2 linked regions of the Rhodobium gokarnense genome follow. The protein of the gene in region 2 interacts with the protein of the main gene of each other region in a pairwise test. Links are inferred from orthologs where the notes say so. Each region holds a gene or a part of one and is shown on either strand. Other genes may lie near its edges.

Region 1 (14,220 bases), on a different replicon or contig from region 2:
GCGGCCGAGAAAATTATCGCAGGTCCCAAGAGCTTCCGCGCCGTCACCGCGGTACGGAAGAAGTCCAGTCATCTGGATTTGAGTGGCTCCTGTCCACTCTGTTTGACGCCCCCCCTGTGCCTTGCCGCTGGCCTTCGGGTCGGCGGCTTTTTTTGTGCCTGCCCCGCGACAACAGGTGGATCCTATCTCCAGCCTTCCGGGATTGCCGGCATGATGGCAATCACCGTGGTAGCGATCGCTGCGGCACCGAACGCAACGGCAGACAGGGTTGCACGCCAGTCTCTGGCCTTGCCCGCGACGGCAGCAAGAAAGCCTTCAGCGACCGCCGAAAGGGCGGCATTGAAAATCAAAGCGGCGAAGAAAACAATCGTCGTGCCCTGTCTCCTGCTAGGGTAAATGTTAGGGCGCGGTTGTCGGTCCGATCATTTTTTGCAGGAAATTCATAGACTTATGCTGGACGCGTGGCGCTCCCTAGGGGAGTCGAACCCCTCTTTCCAGATTGAAAATCTGGCGTCCTAACCGATAGACGAAGGGAGCGCTTGGCCGATCATCGGAATCGACGGGCGGTTTATAGAGGGGAATGCTGCGGGCGACAAGACCGCCGGGCGGGATTTTTCGGCGTCCTTCGGCCCTGTCGCAACCACATTCGGTGCGGTTACTGTAAGGCCCCGCAGTCGCTGATGCCGGGCCGCGTTCGAACGGGCGCAGGCCGGACACTGCGCGAGGCCGCAAGGCGTTTCCGACGCCCTTACTTGAACCGGCGTCCGCGGGACGGGGCGCGAGGAGGCAAGGCGATTTCGAAGCCTTTGTTCGAACGGGCATCGACCGGGGCGGGGGAGAGGCAGCGGTGCATTCGCCGTCAGACCCATCGCCCCCGATCCAAGCCCGCCGATGCCCCAAAAAAATCACCAGTGGCCGGTGTTGCCCATGGACGCCCAGGGCTCGGCCGGCTCCTTGGAGTCCCCCTTCTGCAGCAGCTCCACGGAAATGTTGTCCGGCGAGCGCACGAAGGCCATGTGGCCGTCGCGGGGCGGGCGGTTGATGGTGACGCCGGATTTCTGCAGCTTGTCGCAAAGGCCGTAGATGTCGTCGACCTCGAACGCCAGATGGCCGAAATTGCGGCCCTCACCATAGTCTTCCGGGTCCCAGTTGTAGGTCAGCTCAACGAGCGGGGCCTTGTCGGTCTTGGCCCGGTCGCCGTCCTCCGGCGCGGCCAGGAAAATCAGCGTGAACCGGCCCTTTTCGCTCTCGGTCCGGCGCACCTCTTGCAGGCCGAGCTTGTTGCAGTAGAAATCGAGCGAGGCATCGAGGTCCTTCACGCGGACCATGGTGTGCAGATAGCGCATTTTTTGCGTCTCCCGTTTTTTCGAATCTGAGGCTTAACTTATGACGGTGATCGCGGAACTCAACGCCGCATGCGAAACAATCGCCGAGCTTCTGGCCGGCGCCCGGCGTGGCGTCGTCTTCACCGGCGCCGGCATCTCAACCGAGAGCGGCATTCCCGATTTCCGCAGCCCGGGCGGCATCTGGTCCAACTACAAGCCGATCATGTTCGACGACTTCTGCGCCTCCGAAGACGCGCGCATGGAGGACTGGCGCCGGCGCTTCGTGATGATGGACCAGTTCGGCGCGGCCGAGCCCAATGCCGGCCACCTCGCCATCGCCGAGGAGATGCGGCGCGGCCATCTGGAGACGGTGATCACCCAGAACATCGACGGTCTGCACCAGCGGGCCGGCGTTCCGCCCGAGCGCGTCATCGAGATCCACGGCAACGGGACCTACGCCCATTGCCTCGACTGCCGCGAACGCCACGAGCTCGCCGAAATGCGCGCGCACATCGACGAGACAGGGGAGAGCCCGCGCTGCCGTTCCTGCGGCGGCCTCGTCAAGGGCGCGGTGATTTCCTTCGGCCAGATGATGCCGGAGGCGGAGATGGCGCGCGCCCAGGAGGCGGCCGTCAACGCCGACCTGTTCCTGGCCATCGGCTCGTCGCTGGTCGTCTACCCCGCCGCCGCCCTGCCGGTGATCGCCAAGCGGGCCGGCGCGACGCTGGTCATCATCAACCGCGATCCGACCGACCTCGATGCCATCGCCGACCATGTCGTGCGCATGCAGATAGGCGATGTATTCAAGCCTTTTCTTGGGTAAGAATTGGCTAACCGTACCGTCGCGGGGAATTTGCCGGTAAAATACGCCCGATTTCCTTGCGGATAATTTCGTGGAGGCCTCGAAAACCCCTTGTGCCCGGCCCCCAACCCGATGGTATCCTTCTACCGGGAATCACTTCCGGCGGCCGTTGCTTGGGGACGGTGCGTCAGTGAGGCGTAAAAAAGAGGCCGATTGTCATGGTGGCGAAGTATTCGCCAGATGCGCGCGACGACCTGGACGACCTCTCCGACGAGGCTGCAGTCGATGTCGTCGAGGTGGCGGGCACCATCAAGTGGTTCGACGTTGCCAAGGGGTTCGGCTTCATCGTCCCCGACGAGGACGGCATGGCCGACATCCTCTTACACGTCACGTGCCTGAGGCGCGACGGCTTCCAGACCGCCTATGAGGGCGCCCGCGTCGTCTGCGAGGTGCTGGAGCGCCCGCGCGGCCTGCAGGCCCTCAGGATCCTCTCCATGGACGAGGCGACGGCCGTGCATCCCTCGCAGATGCCGCCCTCGCGCACCCATGTCCAGGTGACGCCGACCTTCGGGCCGGAGCGGGCCCAGGTGAAGTGGTTCAACCGCCTGCGCGGCTACGGGTTCCTGACCCGCGGCGAGGGCACCCCGGACATCTTCATCCACATGGAGACCCTGCGCCGCTTCGGCATTGCTGAGTTGCGCCCCGGCCAGTTCGTCACCATCCGCTATGGCGCCGGCCCCAAGGGGCTGATGGTGGCCGAGATCCGGCCGGAAGACGGCGGCCACATCCCGTCCTCCCATTGAGGTCGTCGATGCGGGCATCGGGCGTTCGGGCGGGTCGTTCTCAGGCCCGTTTCTTCCAGGTTTTTCTGCTGGTCGCCCTTGCATGGGCGGCGCTCGCCGCAGCCGGCCCGTTGCGCGCGGCCGATGCCGCGCCCGTGGTGCTCGAGACCGCGAGCGGCTCCCATTCCTTCACCGTGGAGATCGCCGATACGACGGCGGAACGCACCCGCGGGCTGATGTACCGCCGCGAGATGGCGCCGGACCATGGCATGCTGTTCGATTTCAAGCGCTCCGAACTACTCTCCTTCTGGATGAAGAACACCTATATCTCCCTCGACATGATCTTCATTGCCGCCGACGGGACGGTGAATTTCATCGCCCGCGACACGGTGCCGGAATCGACGGACCTCGTCTCGCCGCCGGAGAGGGCGCGCTTCGTGCTGGAAGTCGTCGCCGGCACGGCCGACCGCATCGGCCTGAAGGTCGGCGACCGTGCCCGCCATCCGCTGATCGGCGCCGGCGGGTGAGGGGACGCGGCAGGGCGAGGGGGCAAAGCGCTTGTCCGCGAAGCGGTCAGCGTGTAATCGGATAGTCGGTTCGGCGCCGGACCGGCGGGGCATAGCGCAGCCTGGTAGCGCAACTGCTTTGGGAGCAGTAGGTCGCAGGTTCAAATCCTGCTGCCCCGACCAGCCGTCCGGGCGAAAGGCAACGGGATTTCGGGAGACCGCCAGCAATGATCGCGCGCATCTACAAACCGACGAAGACGGCCATGCAGTCCGGCACCCGCAAGACCAAGCGCTGGGTGCTCGATTTCGAGCCCGCCGCCCCGCGCAACAAGGACCCGCTGATGGGCTGGACGTCGGCCACCGACATGACCCAGCAGGTGCGCCTGTTCTTCGCCACCAAGGAAGAGGCGATCGCCTATGCGGAGCGCAACGGCATCGAGTTCCGCGTCCTGGAACCGAAGGCTCGCGAGCCGAAGCGCAAGTTCTACGCCGACAATTTCCGCTACGACCGCGCCGCGCCCTGGACCCACTGATTTTTTGAAAGCTGCCCGCTTCTGAAGCGGGCCTTGCGAACAGCGAACCGGGCTCAAGGACAAAAAGACGCGCCGGAACACCGACCGAGAGCATGCGCCCGTGCCTCCTGTTGACCGCGCGAGGCACCAAAGACCCCGTAGCTCAGCCGGATAGAGCAGCTGACTTCTAATCAGCAGGTCGCAGGTTCGAATCCTGCCGGGGTCGCCAGTTTTTTCAAGGATTTGACGGGAAGTCTCTGCGATCCGCCGAGCGCTGATTGACGGTGAATGGCCCGCCGCGCCTGATGCCTTTGTGACGACCTTGAAACGGGTCCTTCCGCCGCGCCGCTTTCGCCGCCCGTGCGCGTTGTTTGTTACCGCCCGCAAAATCGCCGCAAACCTTGTGTCAAAGCGCCGCCGTTTTCCAACAACCTGAAGGACGAGACGGTGATTCAGTTGACCGCGCTTTGGCGGGGGCTCATTGCGGCTTCTGTCGTGACCATGGTGGCTGCGGGCGGGACCGCGGCCATTGCCAAGACCGAGAAGGGCCGGGCCTCCTGGTACGCGATGACCTCGCGCACCGCGAGCGGCGAGCGGGCGAACCCGAACGCCATGACGGCGGCCCACCGGCGCCTGAAATTCGGCACCCGCGTGAAGGTGACCAACAAGCGCAATGGCCGCTCGGTCGTCGTCTGCATCAACGACCGCGGCCCGTTCGTGCGCGGCCGCATCATCGACGTCACAAAGGCGGCGGCGCAAAAGCTCGGTTTCATCCGCGCCGGATCGGTGATGGTCGACGTCGACGTCGTCGGCCGCGAAACGGACGGCTGCGCGTGAGGCCAAGGGCTTTGCCTGCCCTCGACCTGAGCACATAACGCGCGACGGCCAGGATTGATCCAAAGCCGTGTGCGATCCGTCTAATGGGAGAACCCGTTTTCCGGATCGAGGCCATGACCGAGGACACCGCGCCGCCCGAGGCGCTGCCCAGCAAAGACCGCCGCCTGGTGTTCGGTGCCAGCGGCTATATCGGCTCCAACCTCGTGCCCTATCTGACGGCGGCCGGCATTCCGGTGCGGGCCGTATCGCGCCGCCCGCAGGTGCTGGAGGCGCATAGCTGGGACGGCGTCCAGGTCATGGCGGCGGACGCGCTCGACCCAAAATCCCTCGATCCGGTGCTGGAAGGCGTCGACACCGCCCACTATCTCGTCCACTCCATGGCCGCCGGCCGCGATTTCGGCCGGCTCGACCTGGAGGCGGCCCGGAACTTCGCGGCGGCTGCCGAACGGGCGGGCGTCCGCCGTATCGTCTATCTCGGCGGGCTGGTGCCGGACGATGCGGATTCCGAGCACATCACCTCGCGCCGCGACACCGGCGACGAACTGCGCCGCGGATCGGTGCCAGTGACGGAGCTGCGCGCCGGCATCATCGTCGGGCCGGGCTCGGCGGCCTTCGAGGTCATGCGCGACCTCGTCTTCCACCTGCCGGTGATGGTGACGCCCCTGTGGGTGCGCTCCAAGTCGCCGCCTGTCGCCCTCGACAATCTGCTTTTTTATCTCCTGCGGCTGCCGGAGCATGAGGAAGCGGCTGGAAAGACGTTCGATGCGGCGGGCCCGGAAACCCTCACATACCAGGACATGATGACGACCCTTGCCGATGTCGCCGGCCGGCAGCCGCCCGCCATCATCCCGGTCTCCGTGCTGTCACCGCGCCTGTCGTCCTACTGGCTGAAGCTGGTGACCGCCGTGCCCGCCAATGTTGCCCGGGCGTTGATCGAGGGCCTGAAGCATGATTTCGTCGCCGATACCGGGCCGCTCGAAACCCTGGTGCCGCAGCGGCTTCTCGGCTTTCGCGAGAGCGTCGAAGCGGCGTTCGCGGCCGAGCGGCAATGCACCGTGCAGGCGCGCTGGGTGGAAGGAGCGTTCAGGATGCGGGGCCGGCGGCGCGACCATGCCTACTATGCCAAGCGCGCCTCCGGCACGGCGACGGCAGAATCCTCGCCTGAGTCGGTCTGGAAGGTGGTGACGGCGATCGGCGGCGACAATCGCTACTACTATCTGAACACGCTCTGGACCGCGCGCGAGGTGCTCGACTGGATGGTCGGCGGCCGCGGCCTGCAGCACAGGCGAAGGCACCCGGAGGATTTGCGCCTCGGCGATAAGGTGGATTCCTGGGAGGTCATCGGCCTTGAGCCGGGCCGCCGCCTGCTCCTGGAATTCGGCATGCGCGCCCCCGGCGCCGGGGTCCTGGAATTCGAGATCGACGAGAGAGCGGAACGCGAAACCGTACTGACGGCAACCGCCTACTGGCATCCGGCGGGCGCCGCGGGCCTTGCCTACTGGTACGCCATGGCGCCGTTCCACGAGGTGCTGTTTTCCGGCCTGACTAAGGAAATCTGCCGGCGGGCGGAACTTTCGGAAAGGCGAGAGCGGCGGGCGTCGTGAGGCCAGGCTTCCGGTTGCGAGTATTCAGATCGGTGGCGGAACCGTTTTCCTGGGTTTCTAAATCCAATCCCTCTTTAGAACTTCGATCGCTTCGCTGGCCAGCGCCGCGAGCGTTGCCGTGGTCGGCATGGGATCTTTCAAATAGTCATCGATTGTTATTTTCTTTTCCGTTTGAAGGTACGCGTTTTCCTCTTCGGTTTCTGAGATCGTTTTCCAGCCGGAAATTGCAGGAAGCCCTTTACTCCCGACGCCAGTGTCCTCATCGGTCCAGAGCATAATCTGAAGAGATATCTTACCCTTTTCGGTAGATACAAAATAGCTAATGCATTTCCCACCGTCTTCGGCAGGCCCGTCAACAAAAAATACGAGCTCAATGTGTTTTTCAATCCAAACATAATTCGGGTTACAGTAATCGTAAAAATATTGCGACCCAGGCAGGCTGTTTGGCATTCCGAAGGTCTCTTCGAAAATGCGGAAATGGAGATCGACAAACTCAGTTCGTATCTGACAAGCCATCAGCAAGGCTCGGTTGTAGTTGCGAGCCTCGTCCCATGTCATTTCGGGCAACTTGTCGCCCGCCAGTTTCCCGACAAGCGTGTCGGTGGCGCGCTTGACCGCATCGTCCGTGAAATAGGCTTTGAGAGCATTGTATTCGAACGCCTCGGTCATAGCTCCAACTCCCTAATTGCGTCCCACGCGGTTCCAGAGAAAGCTCAGGAAAGCTGAGAGGTCCGGATTATCTTCTTCCGGCCGCGCCCGCTCGAAGCGAAGCCAGAGCGTTTGCCAGGTGACCAGGCGCCATTTGGTGACCTGTCGGCCTTTAAGCCGCTTTGCGGCACGGTCGTTTTCGGCCAACAGGACGAAATCGCCATTGGCGTAGTCATAGCGCGAATTTCGGCGCGCCTTCAGGTATCGGGAGAGTTGGCCCGTCGTCAGGTGGTGTCCGAATTTCGCCTCGATAATGATCGGGCGTCGCTTTCTGGGGTCCGCCGTCGGAATCAAGATCTCCAGATCGATCCGGTCGACTTCCGCGCGCGCTTCGGCTTGTTCCAAAACGTCGACAGACGGAATGCTGGGTGTACCAAGGGCTCGAAGAAATGCCGCGATCCGTCTTGCGCGCAAGGAGGCGTCACCCGCCATCAGAAGATGGGCAAGGCCATCCGTCGCCTGCGGTTCGGTCGGCCGGAAGCCCCAATCGAGCCTAGGTGCATAGAAGCTATGGGAGGCATCGCGAACACCGAAGAAGGTCATTGCCGCGGTCTTATCGAACGGGCAACCATGCGCGCGTGCCAGCATTGCCAACGGTCCGAGGCCGTTGATCACCGCTCCCCGCTCAAAGCTCGTGAAATCTATCAACGGGCCGGCGTCAAAGCGCGGCAACGGCCGGTCTGCCAGTTGCGCCACATCCGAATGGTCGAGCTTCAATGCAACCTCGATGCCCTGTGACTTACGATGCGGGCAGAATTATACATTGGCTACAAAAAAGGCAATCATAGGTCGTGCGACGAATCCGTTTTCGCCTCCGTCCAAGCTGCCTAACGGAACATCCCCGTCCTGCGGAACCACCAGTAGGCGCCGGCGCCGAGGGCGGCGAGGAGCGCGCAGACGATGGCGAAGGCGTTCGGGTTGTCGGCGCCGGGGATGCCGCCGACATTGATGCCGAGGAGGCTGGTGACGAGCCCGAGCGGCAGGAAGATCGCCGTGACGATGGCCAAAAGCAGCATGCGCCGATTGAGGCTTTCGGCCCGCTGGTCGAGGATCTGGTCGTGGACGACCTGGGCCCGGTCGCGGATCGCATCCAGCTCCTCGCCGAGCCTTAGGACCCGGTCGGCGGCCTCGCGCAAATGTGCCCGGTCCCGCTCGCCGAGCCACGGAAGGTCTTCGATCTCAAGGGTCGACAGCGCGTCGCGCTGGGGCACCAGATAGCGCCTGAGGAGGATCGCGGCGCGCCGGATCGCGGAAAGGTCCTGGCGCGACACGAACGCTTCCGGATCGAGCGACAGGTCCTCAAGGTCGTCGATAGCGTCGGTCAGGTCGGCAACGGCCGGCTCGGCCCGGTCGGCGAGCCGGAGCGCCAGCTTGGCGACGAAATCGCCGGCCGAGACCGGCGCCTGGCCGCGCGAGATGGCGGCAAGGAGGTCGCCGATGGCGAACAGGGGGCGGACCGAGACGCCGATCACCTGCCGCTCCGTCGCCCAGAGCCGGACCGAGATCATGTCCTCCGGGTCGGCAGACGGGTGCAGGTTGACGCCGCGCAGGTTGATGAGGACGCCGTCGCCATGGACGGTGCAGCGCGGCCGGGTTTCCTCCGCCGTAAGCGCGTCGGTGACGTAGCCGTCAAGGTCGAGGGCGGCAAGGAGCGCGGGCGTGGCGCTCGCCTCCCGCTTCAGGTGCAGCCAGGCAAAGCCGCTTTCCCCCTCGGCGAAGGCGTGTTCCGGGAAATCGTCGGCCGCGATTTCGCGCGCGCCGCCCTTGCCGTCGAAGACGAAGGAAACGACGTCGAGGAAGCGGGGAGGGGCCTCGGGGCTGTCGTCGACCAGGGTCATTGTCTCTATCCGCGTTCTTGTCGGACGTAATGCCCGGCCTGATGTCCATCGCTACCATCATAGCGCCGTTGCGCCGCACCGCCTTGCCAATTGCCGTCGATCGCCCGATGGTGCGACCGAAAAAAGAGCAAAGAGCCTGGAGGAACACCCATGGTTTTCGATGATCCCTATGCGGATATCCGCGACGCGGTGCGCCAGCTCTGCGCCGGCTTTCCGGGCGACTACTGGCGCCGGCTCGACGTTGAGAACGCCTATCCGGAGGAATTTGTTCACGCATTGTCGGAGGCCGGCTATCTCGCCGCTCTGATCCCGGAAGAATACGGCGGCTCCGGGCTGCCGCTGTCGGCGGCGGCGGCGATCCTTCAGGAAATCCACCACGCCGGCTGCAACGGCGCTGCCTGCCATGCCCAGATGTATGTGATGGGAACCGTGCTGCGCCACGGGAATGACGCCCAGAAAGAAAAATACCTGCCGAAGGTTGCCGACGGATCCTTGCGCCTCCAGGCCTTCGGCGTGACGGAGCCGACGAGCGGCACCGACACCACCTCGATTAAGACGACCGCGCGGCGCGACGGCGATGCCTATGTCATCAACGGACAGAAGATCTGGACCAGCCGGGCCGAGCACTCCGACCTGATGGTGCTGCTTGCCCGCACCGCGCCGAAGGACGCGAGTACCCGCCGCACCGACGGCATGTCGGTGTTCCTTCTCGACATGCGCGAGGCGCTCGAAAACGGCCTGACGATCCGCCCGATCCGCACCATGATGAACCACGCCACCACCGAGGTGTTCTTCGACGATGTGCGCGTTCCGGCCGAAAACCTCATCGGCACGGAAGGCGAGGGGTTCCGCTACATCCTGTCCGGCATGAATGCGGAGCGGATCCTGATCGCCCACGAGTGCATCGGCGATGCAAGGTGGTTCCTCGACAGGGCGGCGGCCTATGCCGGGGAGCGCAGCGTTTTCGACCGGCCGATCGGCCAGAACCAGGGGGTGCAGTTCCCGATCGCCCGGGCCTACGCCAACATGCGCGCCGCGGAGCTGATGTGCCGCGAGGCCGTGAGCCTTTACGATGCCGAGCGGTCCTGCGGCGCGGAGGCCAATATGGCCAAGATGCTGGCGGCCGATGCGTCCTGGGAGGCGGCCAATGTCTGCCTGCAGACCCATGGCGGCTTCGGCTTTGCCGAGGAATTCGACATCGAGAGGAAGTTCCGCGAGACCCGGCTCTACCAGGTAGCGCCGATCTCCACCAACCTGATCCTCTCCTTCCTCGCGACCCACGAACTCGGCCTGCCGCGCTCCTACTGAGCCGGCGCGATCCCCACATCCGCGCCGGCGCAAAACACACGCCAAAGGTGCAGAAGGGCTGGGCGCCGAACGCGGGGGCTGGCGCAAAAACGAATGTTTCCAAAAAAAGAATGCGTCATTTGGTCCAGATATCCGATTTATTGATGAATGGCTGATCCGAACGGCCGGCGCGGTCGTATCCTCGGTATTGTTGGGCGCGCTGCCAGCCGGGCGAAAGCCGGCGGCTGACGCGCAGGAAAGAGCGCACCGACAGGCCAGAGCGCAAGACGCGACGAGCCGTTTTCGGCCTTCCCTCCCGCACACGCCCTGGATGTCGAATTCGAAAGGATCACAAGCTGTGGTCGACCAGACGGCGTCATCGGACGCAAACGAAACGGCGAGTTCGCTGAAGCGAAGCCGTATTGCCATCTATCTTCAACTCGCCACCCTGTTCCGCAACCGCATCGCTTCCGGCCAGTGGCGGGTCGGTTGCCGGACCCCGAACATCGACGATCTGGCCGAGGAATTCGGCGTCGCCCGCGGGACGATCCGCCAGGCCTTCGACAAGCTCGAAGCAGAGGGGCTCGTCGAGCGCCACCGCGCCAAGGGCTCGTTCGTGCGCCGGGCGCCGGTGCGCTCGCGGGTGCATCGGCTGGAAATGGATTGGGCGAGCTGTTGCACCGCGCATGACGACGCCACGATCCGGACCCTGTCGTCGGAAATCGTCACGCGGCTGCCCGATTCCCTCAGTTGCGACGCCCCGCACCTGCCGCGCTATCACGCCCTGCGCCGGCTGCATATCCGCGACGGCGAGCCCTACATGGTCGGCACCGGCTTCATCGGTGAGGAGATCTTCGGCCGCCTTCCGCCCGACCGGCTCGACGACAAGGCGCTGTCGAGCCTCGTCCAGGACTTCGCCGGCAACGACATCGGCGCGGCCCACCAGACGCTGACCGTCGGCACCGCCGACGTGGAGACCGCGGCGCTATTGAAGGTCGAGGTCAATTCGCCGGTCGCCCTGATGCACCGCTGCGTGCTGTCCCGCCAGAAGCGCGTGATGTTTGCCAGCGACGGCATCTATCGCGGCGACGCCGTACGCCTGGAAATCTCCCTTCGTTGATGGGGCGAGGCGCTTTTACGCCTCCGTTCCGCCGTTGAGCACGTCGAGCGGCACGCCGCTCGCCTGCTTGACCGGCTTGGTGACGACATAGCTGAAATAGCGCTCGATCCCGAGATCCTCGGCCAGCATGCGGTCGATGAGCCGCTGGTAGGCGTCGACGTTGGCGCAAACCACCTTCATGACGTAGTCGACGCCGCCGCCGGTGGCGAGGCACTCCACGATCTCCGGAATGGCGCCAACGGCGGCCTCGAAGCGCTCGAAATCCGCGGCCTGGTGCTGCGCCAGGGTGACCTCGACGACGACCGTCGTTGCCGGGGCCAGCTTCTTGGCGTCGATGTCGGCGTGGTAGCCGGTGATGATGCCGGCCTCTTCCAGCCGCTTCAGCCGCTCCCATGTCGGACTGGTCGACAGCCCGACCGCCTCCGCCAGCCGGACCTTGGAAATCCGGCCCTGGCTCTGGAGGATCTGGAGAATCTTCAGGTCGTATCGGTCGAGCTTGATCATGGGACCGCGAGAATAGCCGAACCGGCGAGGGCGGCAAGCAGAGAGCGCCCCCCGTATTCCCACCGCCCGTCATCGTGCTAGAAGCGAAGGAACCGGGACGATCGGCAATTGCACGCCGGCCGGTCCCGAGGCATGAGGCGGCAAGCGGCGGAAAGGCGACGACGATGAAACTGGCGGTTTTCGATTGGCAGGGCGGGTGCCATGTCGGGCGGGTCAAGGAGGCCGAGGGCGTCGTGGAACGCTTAGACGTTGCGGCCGAAACGGTCGAGGCGACCGGCATTGGCTGCGTCTTTTCCGGGGCAAAGCTGCCGGTGACCGACACTGTGCCGCTGTCGCTGGTGACACTCCGCGCGCCGATCCCGCGCCCCGCCCGCAACGTCTTCTGCATCGGCAAGAACTACCGTGAGCACGTCGCGGAAATGGCCAATCAGGGCTTTCGGAGCGCCCCCGTCGGCGCCGACGGCCCGAAGGCGCCGATCGTCTTTTCCAAGGTACCGGAGACGGTCATCGCGCCAGGCGCGGCGATCGAGATCGATGCCGCCGTCTCCACCGCCATCGACTACGAGGCCGAACTGGCCGTCATCATCGGCAAGGAAGGGCGCTGCATTGCGCCCGAGAATGCCATGGACCACGTCTGGGGCTTCACGATTATCAACGACGTCTCGGCCCGCGACCTGCAACTCCAGCACACCCAGTGGCTGATCGGCAAATCCCAGGACACCTTCTGCCCGATGGGGCCGTGGGCGGTCACCGCCGACGAGGTCGACCTTGCCGACACCAGCGTCAAATGCTGGGTCAATGACGAGCTGCGCCAGGATTCCAACACGGCCCTGATGATCTTCGACGTGCCGACGCTGATTGCCGTGCTCTCCAATGGCATCACCCTGAAGCCTGGCGACGTCATCGCGACCGGCACGCCCGCCGGCGTCGGCATGGGCTTCGATCCGCCGAAATACCTGAAGGACGGCGACCGCGTGAAAATCGAGATCGCCGGCATCGGGACGCTGGAAAACCCGGTGAAGGCCCTATAGCCGGATGATCCGGCACGGGCTGCCGACCTCGGCCGCCGGCGCATGGGGCGGCCGGATGACGAGGGCGTCGGCGCCGGAGAGCGTCGCCAGCAGCGAGGAATCCTGCAGCGAGACGGGCGTTGCCACCACATGGCCGGAGCGGCTGAAGCTGAGCCGCGCCCGCATATAGGCCTGACGCTCGCCGTTCTCTGCGACCGGATCGCCGAGGACCGCCGTCTCTTCCCGGCTGTGCACCTCGCTTGCGCCCTGCAGCGCCCGCACCAGCGGATGCAGGAACAATAGCGCGCAGACGATGCTGGAGACCGGATTGCCCGGCAGGCCGAGCACGCGCATCGGCCCGATATGGCCGGAGATCAGCGGCTTTCCGGGCACCATGGCGATGCGCCAGAAGCCAAGCTCGAAGCCGATATCGCCGAGCGCCGTCTGCACCATGTCGTGGTCGCCGACCGAGGCGCCGCCGAGGGTGACGAGGACATGGGCGCCGCCGTCGATGGCGGAACGCGCCTTGTCCGCGATGACGTCGGCCGCGTCCGGCGCAATCCCGAGATCGATGGGCTCGGCGCCGAGATCGGCGAGCATCGCGCCGAGGGCAAAGCCGTTGGAGGCGACGATCTGGAACGGGCCCGGCTCGTCGCCCGGCGGCACCAGCTCGTCGCCGGTGGCAAGGAATGCCACCTTCGGGCGTTTTGCGACCCTGAGCGTGTCGTGGTTCATGGCCGCGGCGAGCGCCAGCTCCCGATAGCCGAGGCGGCGACCCCTGGTCAGCAGCTTCTGGCCGAGGGCGAAGTCGAGACCGGCCGGGCGGATATATTCATCGACCGGGACGGAGGAGAGGGCGGTGACGGTGTCCAGGGTCTCGCCGGGCCGCGTCTTTTCCTGGATCAGGATCGCATCGGCGCCGTCCGGCAGCGGCGCGCCGGTGAAGATGCGCACCGCCTCACCCGGATTGACCGTGCCGTCGAACCCGTGGCCGGCCGCCGCCTCGCCGATCACCTGCAGCGTCGTCGGCACCTTGGAAAGGTCGTGCGCGCGCACCGCATAGCCGTCCATGGCCGAGGCATCGAAGGGCGGCTGGGTGCGCAGGGAATAGACGTCCTCGGCAAGGAACCGGCCATTGGCCTCGGCAAGCGGCACGACCTCGGTGCCGACCGGCCCGATGCCGTCGAGCAATCGCTTATGGGCCTCTTCGACGGAAAGGAGGCTCATGCCCCATCCTTCCCAGAGCCCTTTTCGGGCGCGCGCCAGTGGCCGGAGCGGCCGCCGGATTTCTCCAAAAGCCGGATGCCGCCGATCTCCATGAACCGGTCGACGGCCTTGGCCATGTCGTAGACCGTGAGGCAGGCAACGCTCGCCGCCGTCAGCGC
Region 2 (14,129 bases):
GCACATCCTCACCCCCACGCCCAGAAATCATCGCCTTCCGCCGCATAGGCCCTTGCCAGCACCATGCGGTGGACCTCCGAGGCGCCGTCGACGAGGCGGGCGCAGCGGGCGTAGCGGTAGATCCACTCCAGCGGCGTGTCCGTCGAATAGCCGCGCCCGCCATTGATCTGGATGGCGACGTCCGCGGCCTTGTGCAGCGTGTCGGCAACGGAAATCTTGGCCATGGAGATCTCTTTTCGCGCGCGGTCGCCCTGGTCAAGCTTCCAGGCCGCGTGCATGACGAGGAGCCGGCCGATGGCGATGTCGTGGGCGACCTCGCCGAGCTTCAACTGCACAGATTCCCGGTCGGCGAGGCGGATGCCGAAGCTCTCCCGGTAGCCGGCATAATCCTGGGCGATCGCCATGCACCTCTTGGCGAGGCCGAGCCAGCGCATGCAGTGGGTGAGCCGCGCCGGGCCGAGGCGGATCTGGGTCACCTTGAGGCCGTCGCCGATCTCCATCAGCCGGTTCTCGTCGGGGATTTCGAGGCCGTCGAATTCCAGCTCGCAGACGCCGCCATGCTCGTCCGGGCCCATGTTCTCGATGCGCCGGATGACGCGCCAGCCGGGCTGGTCGCGGTGGTAGAGGAAGGCGGTCAGGTGCTTGCGGGTGTTTGTCTCGTCCGGGTCGGTGCGGGCGATGAGGATGAAATGGTCGGCAATGTCGGCGCCGGAGATGAACCATTTGCGCCCGAACACCTTCCAGGTGTCGCCGTGGCACTCGGCGCGGGTCAGCATCATGCCGGGGTCGGAGCCGCCGCCCGGATGGGGCTCGGTCATGACAAAGGAGGAGCTGACCTCGCCGGCAACGATCGGCTTCAGCCATTTCTCCTTCTGGTCCGGGCGCGCGACGGTATCGAGGAGGCGCAGATTGCCGTCGTCGGGGGCGGCGGCGTTGATCATCACCGGGCCGAAAAGCGAGCGGTTGGCCTCCTCGTAAAGCGCGGCCTGGGCGACCATGGGAAGGCCCATGCCGCCCCACTCCTTGGAGACCTGCGGCGTCCAGATGCCCATCGCGCGCGCGTCCTTGCGGATGCGGTCGCGGACGGCGAGCTTGACGTGCTCATATTCGTTGTAGTTCTCCGGGTCGGCCTCAAGCGGCAGAACCGTGTCGGTGATGAAGGCGTTGAGGCGCCGGCGCAGCGCTTCGGTCCCGGCGTCGAGCGAAAAGTCCATTTCGGGCGTCCTCCCGGACAGGCGTTCTTATCGGTTTTTGGCGCGCTCAGAGCCCGGTGACGAGGTGACCGCCGTCGACGGGAATGACCGCTCCGGTCATGAAGCTCGATTGGTCGCCGGCAAGCAAGAGGAACGGGCCGTCAAGCTCGGCAAGCGCGCCGATGCGACGCATGGGAACGCGCTCCAGCGCCTTGTCCCCCGCCGGCGAAATATCGTCGGAGGAGAGCTTCGCCGACAGAGATTAAAACCAGACGGCAATTCAACCATAGAAACCCCCTTTGACAGATGGACATACAGAATTCTAGCGACCGAAAAACCGCTGTTTAATCTTCATTCGAGAAGATTAATTGCGGAGCATCCCAACTTCGAGGCTTATCTTTCTTTCTTCGTATTAGCCGTACGTTTGAAGTTCTTTTCGAAAGGCAATCCGGTCCCGAAATGCTGGAAATTTCTACGCTATTAATTTTGTACGTATAAATGGCTTCACGGCCATGATTTATTAACGCGATACCAATCTCCCCTTCTTCAATATCGAAGTCTCTTGGTTTCATTGTATAATTATCTATATCGATACCATATTGTGCCTTTATTGTTATTGAAATAACACTATATCCTCCAATTCTGCAAAATTCGTCCCACTCAATATCGGGGAACAAACTCTGCAAGGGTGTTGGCTTGGGTCCGAGGTTCAGTATTTTTCTTGTTAACGCCTCATTGTTTCTTTTGATTATTATTTCTTTGGTCAGAAAATAGGAGAGCACAGCTATGGTTAGTGATATCAAAATAAAGAAAATTATGTATGAAAACTTTTTAGTATTTTTCACAAAATCATCTCCGAAATCATTTCTCAATATTGATTTCGGTAGCTAATTTTCTCATTTCATGAAGAAAAAACTGCCAAGATCTGGCGCTCGCGATGATCGCTACAGCCAATGGGCAGTCAATCTCCCTTCCCCGTTCTCTGTTTATCGTTGTCGTTGACCGGTGCGTCCTCCTCCGGCAGCCGGCCGCCGATGGCGGCGAGCGCCTCGGGCGTGTCGAGGTCCAGCGCCACCTCCGCGCCGATCTCCACTTCGACGACCGCGTCCGGGTTCTCGCCGATGAGATGTCGCGCGCCGACGTCGCCGCTGATCGACGACAGCGCCTCGAAATAGCGGCGCGACCACAGCACCGGGTTGCCGCGCTTGCCGCCGGAGGTCGGAACGACGATGTGGGCGCCCGCCTCCGGGTCGAATGCGGCGATCAGCCGGTCGAGGGTTTCGGCCGTCACGCGCGGCATGTCGGCCAGGAGCACGAGGACGGCGTCGGCCGTCTCCGGCAGGGCTTTGATGCCTGCGGCGAGGGAGGATGACAGGCCTTTCGCATAGTCGGGATTGTGGATGATTCGTATATCGCTCTCTTTGAGGATCGCATCGATCTCGTCGGCGCGGTGGCCGGTGACGGCGATGACGGACGCGGCCCGGCTGTCGCTCGCCGCCTTGGCCGCATGGGCGACGAGCGGCGTGCCGTCGACGGTGGCGAGCAGCTTGTTCGGGCCGCCCATGCGCGAGGCGCGGCCGGCGGCAAGGATGAGGGCGACGACTTCCGGCGCCTTGTCGCCGGGCCCGGCGATCGGCCCCTCGCGCGGCTGCGGCCTTGAGACAATCTCCATCAGCAGCCCGCCGACGCCCATGCCGGTGATGTCGTCGGGCGTCACCTCGAGGCCAGCGAGGAGCCGCGCGAGCACCCAGTCGAAGCCGTTTTCCCGCGGGCTGCGGGCGCAGCCGGGGGCGCCGAGGACGGGCACGGCGCCGAGGCGGCCGACGAGGAGCAGATTGCCAGGGTCAACCGGCATGCCGAAATGGTCGATGGAGCCTCCCGCCTGCTCGATAGCGGCCGGCAGCACGTCGTGCCGGTCGGCGACGGCCGAGGCCCCGAAGAGGACCAAGAGTTCGGCCTCGGGCGCCAACCGGGCAATGGCAGCAGCGACGGCACCCGCGTCATGGGCGACCCTCTCCTCCGCGACGATCTCCGCGCCGGCGGGCGCCAGCCGGTCGGTCAAAACGCGCAGCGTCTTGTCGACGACCTTTTCCTTCAGCCCCGGCAGGAGGGTGGAGACGACCGCGACTTTCCTCACCCGGTAGGGATGGAGGCTGAGGACCGGGCCGCGGGCCGCCACGAGGGCGAGGGCCGCATCGAGCGCGGCCTTCGGCACGGCGTAAGGAATGATCTTCACCGTCGCGACCATGCGGCGGGCCTCGACCGGCGAAAAGGCATCGAGCGTCGCAAGGGTGAGACCCGGATCGAGCCGGTTGAGGTCGTCGATCGTCGCCCGGTCGACGGCAAAGACGCCAGCGGCCTCCGCAAAGAGGTTGGCGCGGCCGGTGAAGGCGGGCTCGGCCGTCACACCATGGCCCGTCAGCGCCCGGCCCAGTGCCTCGGCCGCATCGTCCTCGCCGATGTCGCCGTCTTCCAGGCGGGCGACGATGACGGTGTCGTGGCCTGCGGCGCCGAGGCGGGCGATTTCGGCCACACCGAGGACCGTGCCCTTGGCGATCTTGCCGCCCTCAAGGGTCACGCTGTGGGCGAGGATCGCGCCCGCGGCCTCGCCGAGCGGGACCGGACCGAACTTCACGCCGGTGCCTCGGGCTTGCGGCGTAAGGACTCGATGATCTGGGCGAGGATCGAAACCGCGATCTCCGCCGGGCTCGCCGCGCCGATATCGAGCCCGATCGGGGCCCTGATGCGGGCGATCATCTCCGCGTCGAGCCCGGCCTCGGTCAGGCGCTCCACCCGTTTCGCATGCGTCTTGCGGCTGCCGAGGGCGCCGACATAGAAGCAGCCGGTCCTCAGCGCTGCGATCAGCGGGGTGTCGTCGATCTTCGGGTCGTGGGTGACGGCGACGAGCGCGGTGTAGGCGTCGAAGGCAAGCTCCTCCATGACCGTGTCCGGCCATTCGGCGAGGAGCCGCGCGTCGGGGAAGCGCTCTGGGGTCGCGAAGGCCGTGCGCGGGTCGACGACGATGAGGTCGAAGCCGGCGATGGCGGCCATCGGCGCGAGCGCCTGGGTGATGTGGACGGCGCCGATGCAGACGATGCGCGGCGGCGGGAGATGGACGTTGAGGAAGAGGCGCTGCCCGTCCTCCGTCTCCACCGTGCCGGATTTTCCCGACCGGAAGCGGGCGGCGAGATCGACTTCCAGCGGATCGTGGCCGAGGTCGTCGGCCTCGCGTACCAGGCGATCGGCGCCGGTGTCGAGATCGACGATGCGGATGACGGCGCGGCGGGCGCGGCGTTCCTCGTTGAGGGCGGCAAGGAGATCGGCCTGCATCTCAGTTCCTTTCCAGGGCGAGGCGGAAGCCGAGGCCGACGAGGACGGCGCCGCCGAATTTCTTCATCAGGCCGGTCCAGCGCGGCGAGCGCTGCAGCCGCGCCTTCAGGCTGGAGGCAAAGACCACGGCGACGAGGTCGGCGGAGCTGAAGGTCAGGTTCACGAGCATGCCGAGGATGAGAAACTGGGACCAGACGGGCAGGCTTGCGGCCGGATCGACGAATTGCGGCAGGAAGGCGATGAAGAAGATCGCCACCTTGGGGTTCAGGATCTCGACCAGGACGCTGTCGACAAAGGCCCGGCGGCCATGGCGCGGCGGCGGCATCGGCAGGTCACTCATGGCCGCATCGGGCGCGCGCTCGCGGATGAGCCTCACCCCGAGCCAGACGAGATAGGCGGCGCCGGCAAGCTTCAGCACCAGATAGAGCGTCGGTACGACGAGGAAGACGGCGGAGAGCCCGAAGGTCGCGGCAAGGACATGGACATAGCAGCCGATATGAATGCCGAAGGCGGCGGCAAGGCCCGCGCGGCGGCCATGGGCGAGGGTCCGGGCCGTCGTATAGAGCAGCGCCGGGCCCGGCATATAGGCGAACAGAAGCGTTGCCAAGGCGAAGGCGGCAAGGGTTTCCAGGCCGGCCATCAGGAGGGCGCCCCGTCACCGGCGCCCGTATCGATGCGCTCCACATAGACGGAGATGCGTCCGCCGCAGGACAGCCCCACGCGCCAGGCGGTCTCGTCGGCAACGCCGAAGTCCAGCATGCGCGGCTTTCCTTCCGCGATGACGTCGACGGCCTCGGCAACGACGGCGCCTTCGACGCAGCCGCCGGAAACGGAGCCCTCGAAATTGCCGTCGGCATCGATGACGAGATGGCTGCCGACCGGGCGCGGCGCCGAGCCCCAGGTCTGGACGACGGTGGCGAGCGCCATCTCCCGTCCCTCCGCGCGCCAGCTCTCGGCGATCGCCAGCACGTCGCGGCTTGCCGCTTCGGTTGCGGTTTCCGGCGCGGTTTCCTCGGTCATCGGCTCCTCCCTCGTTCTTGCTTATCCCTATAACGCCGGAAATTGCGCCCGGCGGCAAGGCGTCACCCGCGGGCTTTCGTTTCCGCCAGCCGGCGCGCTTCCGCCTTCGCCCTGCATATGGTTATCATTGGCAGTATTGCGGGACGGGAGGGCATTGCGATGAGCGATCCGGAAACCGAGATCCCCGGCGAGACGCCGGGGGCGGCGCGCACGCGCACCATGCTGGAGGGGCTCGGCCCGATCGGCCTCGGCCTCTTCCTCTTTGCCCTCGGCATCGGCGTCGGCTTTCCGCTCACCATCATCGGCAACGTCTTTCTGACCCAGCATGTGGGCGTCATCGTCGCCGTCCTTCTGGCGCTGCTCTTTGCGGTCTGCCTTATTGGTGTGCTGTTGCTGCTGTTCCGCCGGTCGATCCTCGGCGCGGTCTTCCGCATCACATCGTCGACGCTGGAGCAGTTCGCCGAACCGCTCGGTGCCGCCGCCAAGCACATCGCCGCACGGCGGGCCGACGACGCCATTTCCTCGGCGGAGGAACTGACCCGGCTCGCCTTTGCCCGCTGGGCCTGGGTCTCCACCCGTCGCTGGCTGATCGCCTCGCTGACCGGGCTGCTTGCTGCCATGGCGGCGCTTGCCGGCACGGCCCTCCTCTTCCAGCAGAACGAACTCCTCGCCATCCAGACGACCCGGCTGGAACAGCAGAACGACCTTTTGACCACCCAGATCGGCCTCAGCGAGGCGCAGCGCAGCGCAGAGATCCTGCCGAGCCTTGTCGAAATCGGCGTCGCGCTGGCGGAGGAAACGGAGACGCTGGCGGCGAACGGGCGGGAAGTCCGCGCGTTCACCCTCGACGAGATCTCCGTCGGCCTGCGCGGCCGGATGGTTGCGGCTTCTCTCGCGGTGCGGCCCTATCGTTATTTGCAGGGCAGCCGGTTCGACGTGCGGGATTCGGAGGCCCTCAACAAGCTGGCGCTCGCCCGCCGGCCGGAGATCCTCGGCGACCCCTCCGTCCTCGCCCTCGACGGGCCGGACAATGCGGAAAGCATCCTGATCGACCGGGAAGTCAGCCCGGAGCGCGGCATGCTGATCTCCATGCTGTTCAATTCCGGCATCTACGACACGGAGCGGCTGAGCTATGTCGGCGCCGACTTTTCCTACGCCGAGGTGCGGCTGCCGGTGCTCAATCTGATGTCGTTCTCCTTCGCGCGGCTGCGCTATGCGAGCTTCCGCTTCCTCGCCCTCAACGAGGCCAAGTTCGGCGCCGCGGAGTTGGAGCATGCCCGCTTCACCAATTCGGTGCTGATGCGCTGCGACTTTTCCGGCCTCAGATACGACGCGCTGCCGGCGCCCTATGAGGGCGATCCGTCGATGGAGATCATGCCGACGAGTCTCACCGGCACCGACTTTTCCGACAGCCTCGTCATCGACAGCACATTCGACAATGTCGAGGGTCTGGCCATGATGTTCGAGGGCGCCGTCGTCGCCGGCGGGACGTTCCGGAACGCGTCCATTTCCGGCACCTCGTTCCGCAACGCCATCATCGCGGAGACCGATTTTTCCGGCGCCAGCCTGAAGGCGATCGAGCTCGACGGCGCGCTGGTGACGCGGGAGGATTTTCTCCAGCACCTGGCGGAGACGGCGCAGCCGGAGACGTTCAAGGCGGATCGGTTCGTCATCGAAAAGGTCGACGAGGCGGCGCTGGCGCAGCATCCGCAGGCGACGCGGATCGTCGGGCGGGCGGCGGAACTGGTGCTCGGCAAGCCGCTCTTCCGGATCAAGCGGGTCGGGGCGTTCCGCTAGCCCTCATCCGCCTCCTCCGGCGCAAGGGCGGCGACGATCGTCGCGCCCTCCTCCGTTTCGCAGAAGCGGCAGAGGCGGTGCGGGTTGGCGCCGGCGTCGACGGCGGCAGCGAGCAGGCGGTCGATGAGGGCGGCAAGCGTCTTCGCCTCGTCGGGCGAAAGGTCGGCGGCAAGGCCGGCGATGATTTCGCCGCGACGGACCTGCAGGTCGCGGACCCGGCGCTTGCCGCGGGCGGTGGTCTCAACCATCACCTCGCGGCCCTTGCGGCGCAGGCGCCGGACCAGCCAGTCCTTCTCCAGCCGGTCGACAAGGCGCACCGTTGCCGAATGGGTCAGGCCGACCACGGCGGCGATGTGCTGGATGGAAATCGGTTCGCGGGCGCGGATCGCGATCATCGCCGCGATCGCGCTCTCCGACAGATCGCCGGTTTCGGCCAATGTGGCGTCGCCGATCGCGGTGGCGAGGGCGGACAGCCGGTTCGCAAGCGCATCATTTTGCATGACTAATGCATATCATGGATTCAGCATCCGGACAACGGGTATGCACGGCCCCGAACTACAACCTTTGGCGTATGGCTTTTCCCGCCCCTGCCCCCGGACCTGCGCGCCGAAACATGGGGCACGACAGGCTTTTATCCGCTTGGCGATGCCCGAAAGCGGTGCTATTTCGGCGCCATGAGCGAACAGACATTCGATACGATCCGCAATTTCTCGATCGTTGCCCATATCGACCACGGAAAATCGACCCTTGCCGACCGGCTGATCCAGGTCACCGGCGGGCTCACCGAGCGCGAGATGAAGGCGCAGGTGCTCGATTCCATGGACATCGAGCGCGAGCGCGGCATCACCATCAAGGCGCAGACGGTGCGGCTGCGCTACGACCACAGCGACGGCAAGACCTATACGCTGAACCTGATCGACACGCCCGGCCATGTGGACTTCGCCTATGAGGTGAACCGGTCGCTGGCGGCCTGCGAGGGCTCGCTGCTCGTCGTCGATGCCAGCCAGGGCGTGGAGGCGCAGACGCTCGCCAACGTCTACCAGGCGATCGACAACGACCACGAGATCGTGCCCGTCCTCAACAAGATCGACCTGCCGGCGGCCGAGCCCGCCCGGGTCCGCGAGCAGATCGAGGACGTGATCGGGCTCGACGCCTCGGACGCCATCGAGATTTCGGCCAAGACCGGGCTCGGCATCGACGCCGTCCTGAAGGCGATCGTGGAGCGGCTGCCGGCGCCGAAGGGCGACCTTGTCGCCCCGCTGAAGGCGCTGCTGGTCGATTCCTGGTACGATTCCTATCTCGGCGTCGTCGTGCTGGTCAGGATCATCGACGGCACGATGAAGAAGGACCAGCGCATCAAGATGCTCGGCACCGGCGCCGTCTACGACATCGACAAGGTCGGCATCTTCTCGCCGAAGATGGTGGCCGTCGACAGCCTCGGGCCCGGCGAGATCGGCTTTCTCATCGCCTCGATCAAGGAGGTGGCCGACACCCGCGTCGGCGACACCATCACCGAGGACAAGCGCCAATGCGCCGAGCCGCTGGAGGGCTTCAAGCCCGCCCAGCCGGTGGTGTTCTGCGGCCTGTTTCCGGTCGATGCGGCCGATTTCGAGGATTTGCGCGACGCCCTCGGCCGGCTGCGGCTCAACGATGCCAGTTTTTCTTATGAGATGGAGACCTCGGCGGCTCTGGGCTTCGGGTTCCGCTGCGGCTTCCTCGGCCTCCTGCACCTTGAGATCATCCAGGAGCGGCTGTCGCGGGAGTTCGACCTCGACCTCATCGCCACCGCTCCCTCGGTCGTCTACAAGATCAAGCTCACCGACGGCAGCGAAATCGAACTGCACAACCCGGCCGACATGCCGGACACGGTCAAGGTCGACGAGATCGCCGAGCCGTGGCTGAGGGCGACCATCCTGACGCCGGACGACTATCTCGGTCCGATCCTGCAGCTCTGCCAGGAGCGGCGCGGCATCCAGGTGGAACTTTCCTATGTGGGCTCGCGGGCGATGGCGACCTACGACCTGCCGCTCAACGAGGTGGTGTTCGACTTCTACGACCGGCTGAAGTCCATCTCGAAGGGCTACGCCTCCTTCGACTATCACCTGACCGACTACCAGGTCGGCGACCTCGTCAAGATGTCGATCCTCGTCAATGGCGAACCGGTCGACGCGCTCTCCATGCTGGTGCATCGCAGCCAGGCCGACCGGCGCGGCCGGGCGTTGTGCGAGAAGCTGAAAGAGCTGATCCCGCGGCACCTCTTCAAGATCCCGATCCAGGCCGCCATCGGCGCCAAGGTGATCGCCCGCGAGACGATTTCCGCCATGCGCAAGGACGTCACCGCCAAGTGCTACGGGGGCGACGCCACCCGCAAGCGCAAGCTTCTGGAAAAGCAGAAGGAAGGCAAGAAGCGGATGCGCCAGTTCGGCAAGGTGGAGATCCCGCAGGAAGCCTTCATTGCCGCGCTGAAGATGGACGATTGAGGCGGGATCGCCGACTTTCGTCGCCGCTCATGGATGCGGCGACGAGCGGCTTTGGCGCCGTCGTCACCGAGGCGCCATCCGCTTTTTGGTGAATGCTCGAGAAGCCCGTTACGCCGGGCGCTCGGTGGGCAGGCCGCGGCCGAGCCAGCCGGGGCCGGAGAACGAGCCCATCATGCCCTCGTTGACGTCGTAGACATTGGTGAAACCGAGGCGGCGCATCTCGCCGGCAAGCCAGGACGAACGGTTGCCGGTGGCGCAAAGGACGGCAACCGCCTTCGACTTGTCCTCGCCGATGAGGTCTAGGACCTTCTGCAGGAAGGACGGGTCCTGGAGCGAAATCGCTTCGGCGGCGTCGCCGACGCCGGTGCGCTGCCATTCCATGGGCGTGCGGATGTCGACGAGGAGGAGCCGTCCGGCGAGCGCTTCTTCGCGCGCGGTCGGGGCGTCGACGATACCGTTCTCGCCGAGTTCGCCGGCGGTGGAGGACAGGGCTCTGGGGGTTATCTGATCCATCGGGTCGGGTCCGGTTCGCTGCGGTTTGACAAGTTGTCGCAGGGCAAAAGTTAGGGCGCATGCGGGTTTTTGACAACGCACATGTATATAAGCATTTTATAATATAATGCAACCTTTCCGAATCGCCCTGTCCCGCCATCGCGCTAAACGGTACTTCCGGTTGACATTTCGCAGTCCCTGCAAGCGTTCGGCGGGCCTTTTGCGGTGCATTCCCCGGCCGTGATGCGGTTGTGCCTTCTCCTCGCCACGCGGGATGACTAGCGTTGAGTCGGCCTTGCGCCCCCTGCCAGCCGAGCCGACCGAGGCTGCCGGCAGGGTTAACGACCGGTAAACCGGAACCGAAGAGGATGGGCGGATGACGTTTTTCCGAGGAGCCGACCGAGGAGCCGAGATGACCAGCCGGACCGTCCTGTCCTATTGCCGAGCCTTGCCGGCCCTATTGGCATTTGTCGGGCTGGGCACTGCCGCGCTTGCCGCCGGCCCCGACCGGACCCTGCCGCAGCCGAAGCCGGCGCTCGACCGCGAGGCCTTGAGCGCGACCATCGCCGATGACGATGCGCCCGTACCCCGCCCTGCGCCCGCCAACCGGCCGCAGCGCACGGCCTCGCTGGTGCCGCAGGCCGTCGATCCGAACGCACCGGCAAAGCAGGTATTCGGCCGCCAGCAGACGCCGGCGCCGCTGAAGGCGCGGGCCATCGGCTTTTATTCCAAGGGCTGCCTTGCCGGCGCCCAGCCGCTTCCCGTCACCGGCCGGACCTGGCAGGTCATGCGCCTGTCGCGCAACCGCAATTGGGGCCACCCGGAACTCATCGACTATCTGGAGGACCTGGCCGGCGATGCGCCGAAGCTCGGCTGGAACGGGCTCCTCGTCGGCGACCTCGCCCAGCCGCGCGGCGGGCCGATGCTGACCGGCCATGCCAGCCACCAGATCGGGCTCGACGCCGACATCTGGCTGACGCCGATGCCGGGCCGTACCCTGTCGCGCCAGGAGCGCGAGAAGATGGCGGCGACCTCCATGCTCGGCCCGAGGATGGCGCGCATCGAGATCCCGGAAGGCGGCCGGGTCGACCGCTCGATCTGGACGGACGCCCATGCGCGGCTCATCAAGCGCGCGGCCAGCGACCGGCGCGTGGCGCGCATCTTCGTCCATCCGGGGATCAAGAAGAAGCTCTGCGACTGGGCGACGGGAAACCGTTCCTGGCTGCGCAAGGTGCGCCCCTGGTACGGCCACCATTACCATTTCCACGTCCGGCTTTCCTGCCCGCGCGGCAGCTCCGGCTGCAAGGACCAGAGCGCACCGCCGGCCGGCGACGGCTGCGGCCAGCCCTTGAACTGGTGGCTGTCGGATGCGCCCTACGCCAAGCGGCGGGCGCGGATCGCGGCGGCCAAGAAGGGCGCCAAGACCTGGAAGCCGATGTCCGTCAACCAGCTTCCGGCCGCCTGTTCCCAGGTGCTCGTTGCGCGCTGAGGCCTATCGAGCCTATTCCGCCGGAACGCCAGCGCCGACCGGGCAGGAAACGCCCGTGCCGCCGAGGCCGCAATAGCCGCTCGGGTTCTTGGCGAGGTATTGCTGGTGGTAGTCCTCGGCGAAAAAGAAGGGCTGGGGCCCTCGGATTTCCGTCGTGATCTCGCCCTTGCCCACGGACTTCAAGGCTTCGTTATAGGCATCGCGCGAGGCCTCGGCCGCGGCCTTCTGGGCGTCGTCGCTGGCATAGATCGCCGAGCGGTACTGGGTGCCGGTGTCGTTGCCCTGGCGCATGCCCTGGGTCGGGTCGTGCCCCTCCCAGAAGGCCTTCAGCACCTGGTCGAGCGAGATCCCCTTCGGATCGAAGACGACGCGCACGACCTCGGCATGGCCGGTCATGCCGGAGCAGACCTCCTGGTAGGTCGGGTTCGGCGTGTAGCCGCCGGCATAGCCGACTGCCGTCACATAGACCCCGTCCATCTGCCAGAACAGCCGTTCCGCGCCCCAGAAGCAGCCCATGCCGACGACGATCTCGGCAAAGTCCTCCGGCACCGGCGCATCGACCGGCACGCTGTTGACCGCATGCGGGCCGGGCGTCGCGATCGGCTGGTCGCGGCCGCGCAGCGCCTCGCTCTCGGGCGGCACGCGCATCTTGTGCTTCAGGACGTCGAACAGGAACATGGCTTTTCCTTTCCGGCCGGAGCGGCCAAAGAGCTGCCGGGTCAGGCCGGCAGCTTGTCGGCGGTGCGGGTCTTTGCCGTCGTCAGCCAGACGATGAGGAAGCCGAGGCCGCCGATCACCGCCCAGTTGGGCAGCATCAGGACCCATTGCAGCACCGGGTCCCAGAGATAGGGGCTGATATGGCGCTGGATGCCGGCCTGCAGGGCGTTGAGGCTGCCCGGGCTCAGCGTGAACCAGGTCTCGCCGAGCGGCGTGATGACCAGCGCGTTGGCGGCGATCGACTTGGTGCCGTCGATGACGATGCCGACGATCGCGGCCGCGATCATCCAGTAGCCGAGCACCCTTGCCAGAAACATGAACACGGGCTTGTCCCCTCCCGGCGCATCGCGCCGACATGATTTTCGCAGCGCCATCGGTACCGCGCCGCAGAATGGTGTCTTTTGATTTAGTCCAGACATCCGACGGCCTCAATGGGCCTGCCGCAGGAAAGCGATTTGCGACGCATCAACTCATTTTCATCGGATCGTTACATTGGCTGTCGGAAGCGCTTGAAAGCGCGGCCATCATCGCTATAGTCCCGCCCTGTTCCGGCGCCCCCAGCGGCGCCGCGCGGAGGGGTGGCCGAGTGGTCGAAGGCGCACGCCTGGAACGCGTGTATACGGGTAACCGTATCGTGGGTTCGAATCCCACTCCCTCCGCCATTTTCTGACTTCGCGCTGCCGCCCTTCGGGCTTCGCTCCAGTCGGGGCCTCGCAAAGGCTCGGGCGGCTGTTCGCCTTGCGAACCCCTTGGGTTCGAACGCTCTCTCCGTTTCCCCGCCATCTTTCTCGCTCACGACGGTCTCACTGCGCTCGACGTCTCCGCGGGGGCGGCCTGACCGGCCGGCGCCCGGTCGGGCTTGCGAACCCGGTGGGTTCGGATTGGGCCCAGCGCCGCGACTATCTTACCGTCGGGTGGGTTTTTCGGGTGCCGCGTGCAGAACCATTTCGGCATTGGCTTCAGGGCCTGAAGCGGCCTAACGGCCCGTTGGCCATTCGGCGTGCAGATCGTCGATCACGACGGGGTGGCGGTGGCGGCCGGGGGCGGCGGGGTCGCCTTCCAGGAGGTGGGGGTGGTCGGGCGCAAGGTCGGAATGGCCGTGCTCCGGGGCGTCTTCGTCCGGGCCCGGCCAGACCCGGATGGCAAGGAGCCCGCCGATGGCGGCGACGGCGGCAAGGGCCCCGGCCGCGACGCTGAGGCCGGCCCCCGCCCCCAGCCAGCCGGCCAGCGGATAGGTCAGCAACCAACAGGCGTGGGAGAGCGCGAACTGGGCGGCAAAGACCGCCGGACGGTCGGCCTGGTGCGCGGAGCGGCGCAGCAGCCGCCCGGACGGCACCTGGGCGAGGGAAAAGCCGGCGCCGAAGGCGAACCACAGCACCAGCAGCATCGCGTAGCCGGTAAGGAAGACGGCAAGGGTCGCGGATAGGAACAGCAGCAGCGCGCCCGCCAGCATGACGCTGCGGTCGGACAGGCGGGCGAGCAGGCGCGGCAACAGGACCGCGACCAGCATCGACCCCGTCCCGAAGCTCGCCAGGGCGAGCGCCGTTTCCCGGTCGCCGAGCCCGAAGGCGCCCTGCACATAGACGACAGTGTTGACGATGACGATCGCGC

What was found.
Region 1: the proteins of lepA (region 2) and M2319_RS20540 interact in binary tests that used the Escherichia coli proteins (3 or more experiments, as listed by UniProt). The link is inferred for Rhodobium gokarnense from one-to-one orthologs.

The regions. Positions count from the first base shown.
Region 1 is NZ_JAOQNS010000014.1:57,958-72,177, forward strand. Bases 6,910-9,865 are described here. They hold M2319_RS20540 (zinc transporter ZntB), read right to left. Parts: upstream 8,915-9,865; coding sequence 7,904-8,914; downstream 6,910-7,903. Other genes in these bases: M2319_RS20530 (hypothetical protein), read right to left, coding at 6,910-7,037; M2319_RS20535 (PD-(D/E)XK nuclease family protein), read right to left, coding at 7,050-7,793; M2319_RS20545 (acyl-CoA dehydrogenase family protein), read left to right, coding at 9,065-9,865. Also shown: gloA (lactoylglutathione lyase), read right to left, coding at 906-1,346; M2319_RS20490 (SIR2 family NAD-dependent protein deacylase), read left to right, coding at 1,387-2,148; M2319_RS20495 (cold-shock protein), read left to right, coding at 2,346-2,930; M2319_RS20500 (DUF192 domain-containing protein), read left to right, coding at 3,065-3,436; M2319_RS20510 (ETC complex I subunit), read left to right, coding at 3,643-3,948; M2319_RS20520 (septal ring lytic transglycosylase RlpA family protein), read left to right, coding at 4,429-4,764; M2319_RS20525 (SDR family oxidoreductase), read left to right, coding at 4,878-6,368; more of M2319_RS20530, read right to left, coding at 6,426-6,909; more of M2319_RS20545, read left to right, coding at 9,866-10,222; M2319_RS20550 (GntR family transcriptional regulator), read left to right, coding at 10,560-11,321; M2319_RS20555 (Lrp/AsnC family transcriptional regulator), read right to left, coding at 11,337-11,822; M2319_RS20560 (fumarylacetoacetate hydrolase family protein), read left to right, coding at 11,990-12,856; M2319_RS20565 (molybdopterin molybdotransferase MoeA), read right to left, coding at 12,851-14,062; cyclic pyranopterin monophosphate synthase MoaC, read right to left, coding at 14,059-14,220. UniProt on the Escherichia coli protein: Zinc transporter. Acts as a Zn(2+):proton symporter, which likely mediates zinc ion uptake. Purified ZntB reconstituted in liposomes also binds and transports Cd(2+), Ni(2+) and Co(2+).
Region 2 is NZ_JAOQNS010000013.1:54,815-68,943, forward strand. Bases 7,553-10,417 are described here. They hold lepA (translation elongation factor 4), read left to right. Parts: upstream 7,553-8,014; coding sequence 8,015-9,820; downstream 9,821-10,417. Other genes in these bases: M2319_RS19535 (MarR family winged helix-turn-helix transcriptional regulator), read right to left, coding at 7,553-7,840; M2319_RS19545 (rhodanese-like domain-containing protein), read right to left, coding at 9,929-10,333. Also shown: M2319_RS19495 (acyl-CoA dehydrogenase family protein), read right to left, coding at 9-1,214; M2319_RS19500 (SDR family oxidoreductase), read right to left, coding at 1,261-1,452; M2319_RS19505 (hypothetical protein), read right to left, coding at 1,538-2,065; M2319_RS19510 (molybdopterin-binding/glycosyltransferase family 2 protein), read right to left, coding at 2,155-3,828; M2319_RS19515 (XdhC family protein), read right to left, coding at 3,825-4,523; M2319_RS19520 (LysE family translocator), read right to left, coding at 4,525-5,163; M2319_RS19525 (XdhC family protein), read right to left, coding at 5,163-5,543; M2319_RS19530 (pentapeptide repeat-containing protein), read left to right, coding at 5,703-7,340; more of M2319_RS19535, read right to left, coding at 7,337-7,552; mepA (penicillin-insensitive murein endopeptidase), read left to right, coding at 10,725-11,801; peptide-methionine (S)-S-oxide reductase MsrA, read right to left, coding at 11,814-12,479; M2319_RS19560 (hypothetical protein), read right to left, coding at 12,521-12,841; M2319_RS19570 (MFS transporter), read right to left, coding at 13,495-14,129. UniProt on the Escherichia coli protein: Required for accurate and efficient protein synthesis under certain stress conditions. May act as a fidelity factor of the translation reaction, by catalyzing a one-codon backward translocation of tRNAs on improperly translocated ribosomes.